Regions from separate parts of the Enterobacter sp. ECC_219_Taxon_10 genome, predicted to be linked through region 1. Evidence: predicted binding sites of a transcription regulator. Region 1 holds the regulator's gene; each other region holds the start of a gene.
The links. Region 1 encodes PhoB, which activates phosphate uptake and scavenging genes when phosphate is short. Its sites were predicted from a motif close to CTGTCATAAAACTGNCNNAT; they were not measured.

Region 1 (2,272 bases):
CCCTTCAGCACCGCCAGCGGCTGGGTGACCGGCACCTCCAGCGTCTCGACGGCGCTGAGTTTACCCTCGCTGAAGCTCACCAGATGCACGGACTTGGCTTTCCCGGTTTCATCGAAGCTGAGCGAAATAGGGGAACCACAGTAGCGGATATGCTCGCAGCCGCCGATGACCTGGGCACGGTGAATGTGCCCGAGCGCGATGTAGTCGGCTGGCGGGAAGTTTTGCGCCGGGAACGCATCCAGCGTGCCGATATAGATCTCGCGGACAGCGTCACTTTTACTGGCCCCGACGGTGGTGAGGTGCCCGGTGGCAATGACCGGAATGGCCTGTTCACCGCGCAGGGCGCAGGCATCGGCATGCTGCTGGTGGTAATAATCGGTGATGGCCTGTAATAAATGCTGCTGCTTTTCCGCACCCGACAGCCCCGCCTGGCTTTGCACGATGTCGCGCGGCCGTAAAAACGGAATGGGGCACAGTACCGCCCCCGGGGTGCCGTCGCGTTTTTTCAGGATCTGGGGCGCGTGCCCGGCGCTGGCGACCACGGTGGTATTGAGAAACGCCAGGATGTCGCGGGATTCATTGAGCGTCGCGACGGAATCATGGTTGCCGGCGACAATCACCAGATGACAGCCGGTCTGCTGCAGGTTGACAACGAAGCGGTTGTACAGCTCACGCGCATAGCTGGGGGGCGAGCCGGTATCAAAGATGTCACCCGCCACGATAATCGCGTCCACCTCGTGCGTCCGGGCCGTTTCCAGCAGCCAGTTCAGGAACGCTTCATGTTCAGCCGCACGGCTTTTGCTGTAAAAATTTTGACCCAGATGCCAGTCCGAGGTGTGAAGTATGCGCATAGGAGATCCGTGGCGAAAAACGATGCGGGCGATTATAAACTGTCAGGGAGAGGAAAATAACCGCTGTAATAAAACAACAGTTTGCCATTTGTAGTGGTACTGTTTTTCATAAATCTGTCATAAAACTGACGCATAATGGCGCCGCATTACAAACTTGTAACTTAAATAAGATAAGACAGGGCAAAGTATGGCGAGACGTATTCTGGTCGTAGAAGATGAAGCTCCAATTCGTGAAATGGTGTGCTTCGTGCTCGAACAAAATGGCTTCCAGCCGGTTGAAGCGGAAGATTATGACAGCGCGGTGAACCAGCTGAATGAACCCTGGCCCGATCTGATTCTGCTTGACTGGATGTTGCCCGGCGGCTCCGGACTGCAGTTTATCAAACACCTGAAGCGTGAAGCGCTGACCCGCGATATTCCGGTTGTGATGCTCACGGCGCGCGGAGAGGAAGAGGATCGCGTGCGCGGTCTGGAGACCGGCGCGGACGATTACATTACCAAGCCTTTCTCCCCGAAAGAGCTGGTAGCGCGCATTAAGGCCGTCATGCGCCGGATTTCGCCGATGGCGGTGGAAGAGGTGATCGAAATGCAGGGCCTCAGCCTTGACCCCACCTCACACCGCGTGATGACCGGCGAAAACCCCCTCGACATGGGGCCTACCGAATTTAAACTCCTGCACTTCTTTATGACCCATCCGGAACGCGTTTACAGCCGCGAGCAGTTGCTGAATAACGTCTGGGGAACTAACGTGTATGTCGAAGACCGGACGGTTGACGTACATATCCGCCGCCTGCGAAAAGCGCTGGAACTGAGCGGCCACGATCGCATGGTACAGACGGTCCGCGGCACGGGTTATCGTTTCTCGACCCGTTTCTGAACAATGACAGGAGTGTGACGCGTGCTGGAACGTCTGTCATGGAAAAGGCTCGTCTTTGAACTGATCTTATGCTGTATTCCGGCCCTTATTCTGGGGGCCTTTCTTGGGCATCTGCCGTGGTTTCTGCTGGCGGCGGTCACCGGGCTGTTAGTCTGGCATTTCTGGAACCTGCTGCGTCTCTCATGGTGGCTGTGGGTTGACCGCAGCATGACGCCGCCGCCGGGAAGCGGCAGCTGGGAGCCGCTGCTGTACGGTCTGCACCAGATGCAGATGCGTAATAAAAAGCGCCGTCGCGAGCTGGGAAGCCTGATCAAACGCTTTCGCAGCGGTGCAGAGTCGCTGCCGGATGCGGTGATCCTGACAACCGAAGAAGGGACAATCTTCTGGTGTAACGGCCTTGCGCAACAGCTGCTGGGCCTGCGCTGGCCGGACGATAATGGTCAGAACATCCTCAATCTTCTGCGTTATCCCGAGTTCACGCTGTATCTGAAAAAGCGTGATTTTACCCGTCCACACAATCTGAAGCTGAATAACGGTCGCCATC
Region 2 (2,272 bases), 2.3 Mb from region 1:
GCCTGTGATGGTGATAAATCCGTCCATGCCGTCGCGCTCGGCGTGATCGAGCAGCACGATCCCCCGGCTGACGTTCCGTCCGCTTGGATCGTTGTCGCTGGCGACAAGGGGACGCACGCCCGCGTAGGCGCGGAGAATACGCGTCTGCGCCATCACCGGGGCCAGTTTTTCTCCTTCGCGCAGCAGGATGTCGACCTCTTCGGCGGTCACGCGGTTGTAGTCAATTTCGCTGTAGTCGACGTGGGTTGAGGTGGTACCGATTAACGAAATGGTGTCGCCCGGGACGAGGATATCGGCGTCGGACGGTTTGCGGCAGCGGTTGATGACGTGGTTATTGATGCGGTGGTCGAGGATCAGCAGCGAGCCTTTCGCCGGGAACATGCGCACCGACAGGTCGGCATACTCCGCAATGCGCTGGCCCCAGATCCCCGCCGCGTTGACCACCACGGCGGCATACAGCTCGCTGTGCTCGTTGTACTGCGTATCAAACACCCGCACGCCGCAGATGCGATGCCCCTCGCGAATAAGCCCGGTCACTTTATGTCCGGTCAGAATGTGCGCGCCATGCTCGCGGGCATCCAGCATGTTGGCGGCGGTCAGGCGGAACGGATCGACGGTGCCGTCAGGCACTTTCACCGCGCCGATAAGTGTCGGGTTCACCGATGGCTCCAGCCGCCGCGCCAGCGCCGGGTCGACGGCCTCGGCCTGAATACCCGCTGCAGTGCAGGCGGTTATAAAGATTGACTGAAAGGCGAGGTCATCTTCGGGAAGCGTAATAAAGAGGCCGTCGGTCGGCTCAATGCAGTGGCGGGCGATGCGCTTGAGGATCTGGTTTTCAGCGATACATTCGCGCGCGGATTCACCGTCGGTAACCGCATACCGCGCGCCGCTGTGCAGCAGGCCGTGGTTTCGCCCCGTGGCACCGGTGGCAATATCGTGGCGCTCCAGAAGCGTGACGCTTAAGCCGCGAAGTGCGCAGTCGCGTGCGATGCCGGCGCCGGTTGCGCCACCGCCAATGATAATCACATCGCTGTAGCGTGGATCGTGAATTGTCATTGCCTTTCCTCTATGTTCGTTTTTTAGCATTTAGCCACATAGATCGTGTGGTTTGTTTGATTTCGAACATAAACGCGCGAAATTCGAAACTGAAACGTGATTTCATGCGCTTTTTTGCGCATTCTGTCATATTTCTGTAACAATCTGTGCGTTGATTCACAGTAACAAACCGCATGTTTTTTTAACATCCCCGCCTCTGTAACCGGGCACGAGATGCCTGGTCATTTTTTGAAAGGCCACGGAGGCTGTTATGCTCAGTATCTTCAAACCTGCGCCACACCGGGCGCGTCTGCCAGAGGCAGAAATTGATCCGCTATACCGTCGTCTGCGTTGGCAAATTTTCCTGGGGATCTTCTTCGGGTACGCGGCGTACTACCTTGTACGTAAAAACTTTGCGCTCGCCATGCCGTATCTGGTGGAGCAGGGCTTTTCACGCGGCGATCTGGGATTCGCGCTGTCGGGGATCTCTATCGCCTACGGTTTTTCTAAATTCATCATGGGTTCCGTGTCGGATCGCTCGAATCCGCGCGTGTTCCTGCCCGCCGGTCTGATCCTGGCGGCAGCGGTCATGCTGTTCATGGGCTTTGTGCCGTGGGCGACGTCCAGCATTGCCATTATGTTTGTCCTGCTGTTCATCTGCGGCTGGTTCCAGGGGATGGGGTGGCCGCCGTGCGGGCGTACCATGGTCCACTGGTGGTCGCAGAAGGAGCGCGGCGGTATTGTATCGGTGTGGAACTGCGCGCATAACGTCGGGGGCGGGCTTCCACCTCTGCTGTTCCTGCTGGGGATGGCCTGGTTCAACGACTGGCACGCCGCGCTTTATATGCCTGCCTTTGGCGCCATTCTGGTGGCGATTATTGCCTTCGCCCTGATGCGCGATACGCCGCAGTCCTGCGGGCTACCGCCGATTGAAGAGTACAAAAACGACTATCCGGACGATTACAGCGAGAAGCACGAAGAAGAGCTGACCGCAAAACAGATCTTCATGAAGTACGTGCTGCCGAACAAGCTGCTGTGGTACATCGCGGTAGCGAACGTGTTTGTTTACCTGCTGCGCTACGGCATTCTGGACTGGTCTCCGACCTATCTGAAAGAGGTGAAGCACTTCGCGCTGGATAAATCCTCCTGGGCCTACTTCCTTTATGAATATGCCGGGATCCCGGGCACGCTGATTTGCGGCTGGATGTCGGACAAAGTGTTTAAAGGCAACCGCGGC
Region 3 (2,272 bases), 440 kb from region 1:
GGCGGAATCCGTACTCCACCAGCGTCTCTTTACGCGCGCGGTCACCGCGGTACATCCCGCCGATCTGCGGGATCGTGACGTGGGATTCGTCGATCACCAGCAAACCGTCTGCCGGAAGGTAGTCAAACAGCGTCGGCGGCGGCTCGCCCGGCCCGCGCCCAGAGAGGAAGCGCGAGTAGTTTTCGATACCCGAGCAATAGCCCAGCTCGTTCATCATCTCCAGATCAAACTGTGTGCGCTGGCTCAGGCGCTGCTCTTCCAGCAGCTTATTGTTCGCCAGAAGCACCTTACGGCGCTCTGCCAGCTCCACTTTGATCTCTTCCATCGCCTGCACGATACGCTCGCGTGGCGTCACGTAGTGTGTTTTAGGGTAGATGGTAAAACGCTGGATCACCGACTCAACGTGCCCGGTCAGCGGGTCGAACAGCGACAAACGCTCCACCTCTTCGTCAAACAACTCAACACGCAGCGCCATATCGTCCGATTCCGCAGGGAAGATGTCGATCACCTCACCGCGCACGCGGAACGTCCCGCGCTGGAACGCCTGGTCGTTACGGGTGTATTGCAGCTCGGCCAGGCGGCGCAAAATCGCGCGCTGATCGATGATCATCCCCTGCGTCAGGTGCAGCATCATCTTCAGGTAGAGATCCGGGTCGCCCAGGCCGTAAATCGCCGAAACCGACGCGACCACAACCACATCGCGACGCTCAAGCAGCGCCTTGGTCGCCGACAGTCGCATCTGTTCGATGTGTTCGTTCACCGAAGCATCCTTCTCGATGAAGGTGTCAGAGCTCGGCACATAGGCTTCCGGCTGGTAGTAATCGTAGTAGGAGACGAAATACTCCACCGCGTTTTCCGGGAAAAACTCTTTCATCTCGCCGTAAAGCTGTGCCGCGAGGGTTTTGTTGGGTGCAAGCACCATCGTGGGGCGCTGCAGGTCAGCGATCACGTTCGCGACAGTAAACGTTTTGCCCGAGCCGGTTACCCCCAGCAGCGTCTGGTGCGCCAGCCCGTCTTCCAGCCCCTCTTTAAGGCGACGGATCGCCTCAGGCTGATCGCCTGATGGGCGGAAAGCAGAATTCAGTTTGAACGGTTTACTCATGGGCGACGACCTGATGACGTTATAAGCGGCAGGTGAGTAATTTTACTCGTTGTTGCCAGGAATGCCAGTAAAAAACACTGGATGAAAAACCAGTGGCGTGTCAGGATATTTAGCGTAGCGGCTGAATCATTAGCGCGTTAGCGAACAAAATTTAGGCTCTGACGAGATAAAAAACCAGCCAGGCTGGGTTATCCCCAGAACTTTTTCTTTTTTAACATTTGTCAAGCCAGGTAATGATAGTTTTATGGCAACGAGTGACACTTTCATTACGGTAATTGCTTTTATCTAACCAATTAAATTATAAAGGATATTTTCTAAAGCCGCGTTTCGCGTCAATTTGGGCGAAAGCCGCGTCTTCTCTCGCTTATCGCGTGTTTTCTAACTCTAATGCACATGGTTATCCACAGGAATAGTGGATAACTGCTTCCAGCCCGTGCAGACCGCCGCTCAGCAAATTCCCGGATTTTCCCACGAGGCGGCAACAAAAAATTTTTATAGCTATTTTTTGACGATAAACAGTTGAGTCATTCATAACCAACCGGTGCGATCCTGCTCACATTTCCGCCATTTTTCGTCCTGCACCACCATTCAACACCGCCAGCACCGCCGATGTGCAATCCCCGTTCGTTTAGACGATTCACCGGTGGCTTATTCCTAAAAAAAGCCGTTTTTTTAATCGATTTACGCTTTCTGGCAGGGGTTTTGCAGAAGCATAAACGAGCGTCACCGACACATTTTTAAGGAGAGAAAGATGTTGAGTCTGCGTGCAGTGAATCAGTTTTACGGAAGCCAACATACGCTGTGGAACGTGGATTTAGATTTTCCGCAAGGGATGTGCACAGGCGTCGTTGGCCTGCCGGGGATGGGCAAAACCACCCTCATGAACTGCATTACCGGAAAAGTGCCCGTCGATAGCGGCACCATCATCTGGCATGAAGCGGGTGCACCGCCGCGTGATTTGCTCAGCCAGGCGTCAGAAGAGCGTTCAGGGCCGGGAATAGGCTATGTGCCGCAGGACAGGCGGATTTTTTCTCAGCTGACGATTGAGGATAATCTGCATATTGCCATGCGGGCGGTGGGGAAACCCGACCCGGCAGCGAAAAGCGACGTATACGATCTGTTCCCGGAACTCTACGCGCGACGTCAGACGCGAGGCAACACCCTTTCGCC

Region 2: glpT (glycerol-3-phosphate transporter) is a predicted target of PhoB. The motif match lies at 1,180-1,199, and genes of this name have one in related genera.
Region 3: uvrB (excinuclease ABC subunit UvrB) is a predicted target of PhoB. The motif match lies at 1,334-1,353, and genes of this name have one in related genera.

The regions. Positions count from the first base shown of each region.
Region 1 covers NZ_CM178005.1:1,061,493-1,063,764, forward strand. Annotated here, with positions in the region: gene sbcD (exonuclease subunit SbcD) at 1-851, opposite strand, end outside; gene phoB (phosphate response regulator transcription factor PhoB) at 1,039-1,728, shown strand; gene phoR (phosphate regulon sensor histidine kinase PhoR) at 1,750-2,272, shown strand, end outside.
Region 2 covers NZ_CM178005.1:3,375,076-3,377,347, reverse strand. Annotated here, with positions in the region: gene glpA (anaerobic glycerol-3-phosphate dehydrogenase subunit A) at 1-1,056, opposite strand, end outside; gene glpT (glycerol-3-phosphate transporter) at 1,307-2,272, shown strand, end outside.
Region 3 covers NZ_CM178005.1:1,504,582-1,506,853, reverse strand. Annotated here, with positions in the region: gene uvrB (excinuclease ABC subunit UvrB) at 1-1,102, opposite strand, end outside; gene AC4ICF_RS07185 (ABC transporter ATP-binding protein) at 1,854-2,272, shown strand, end outside.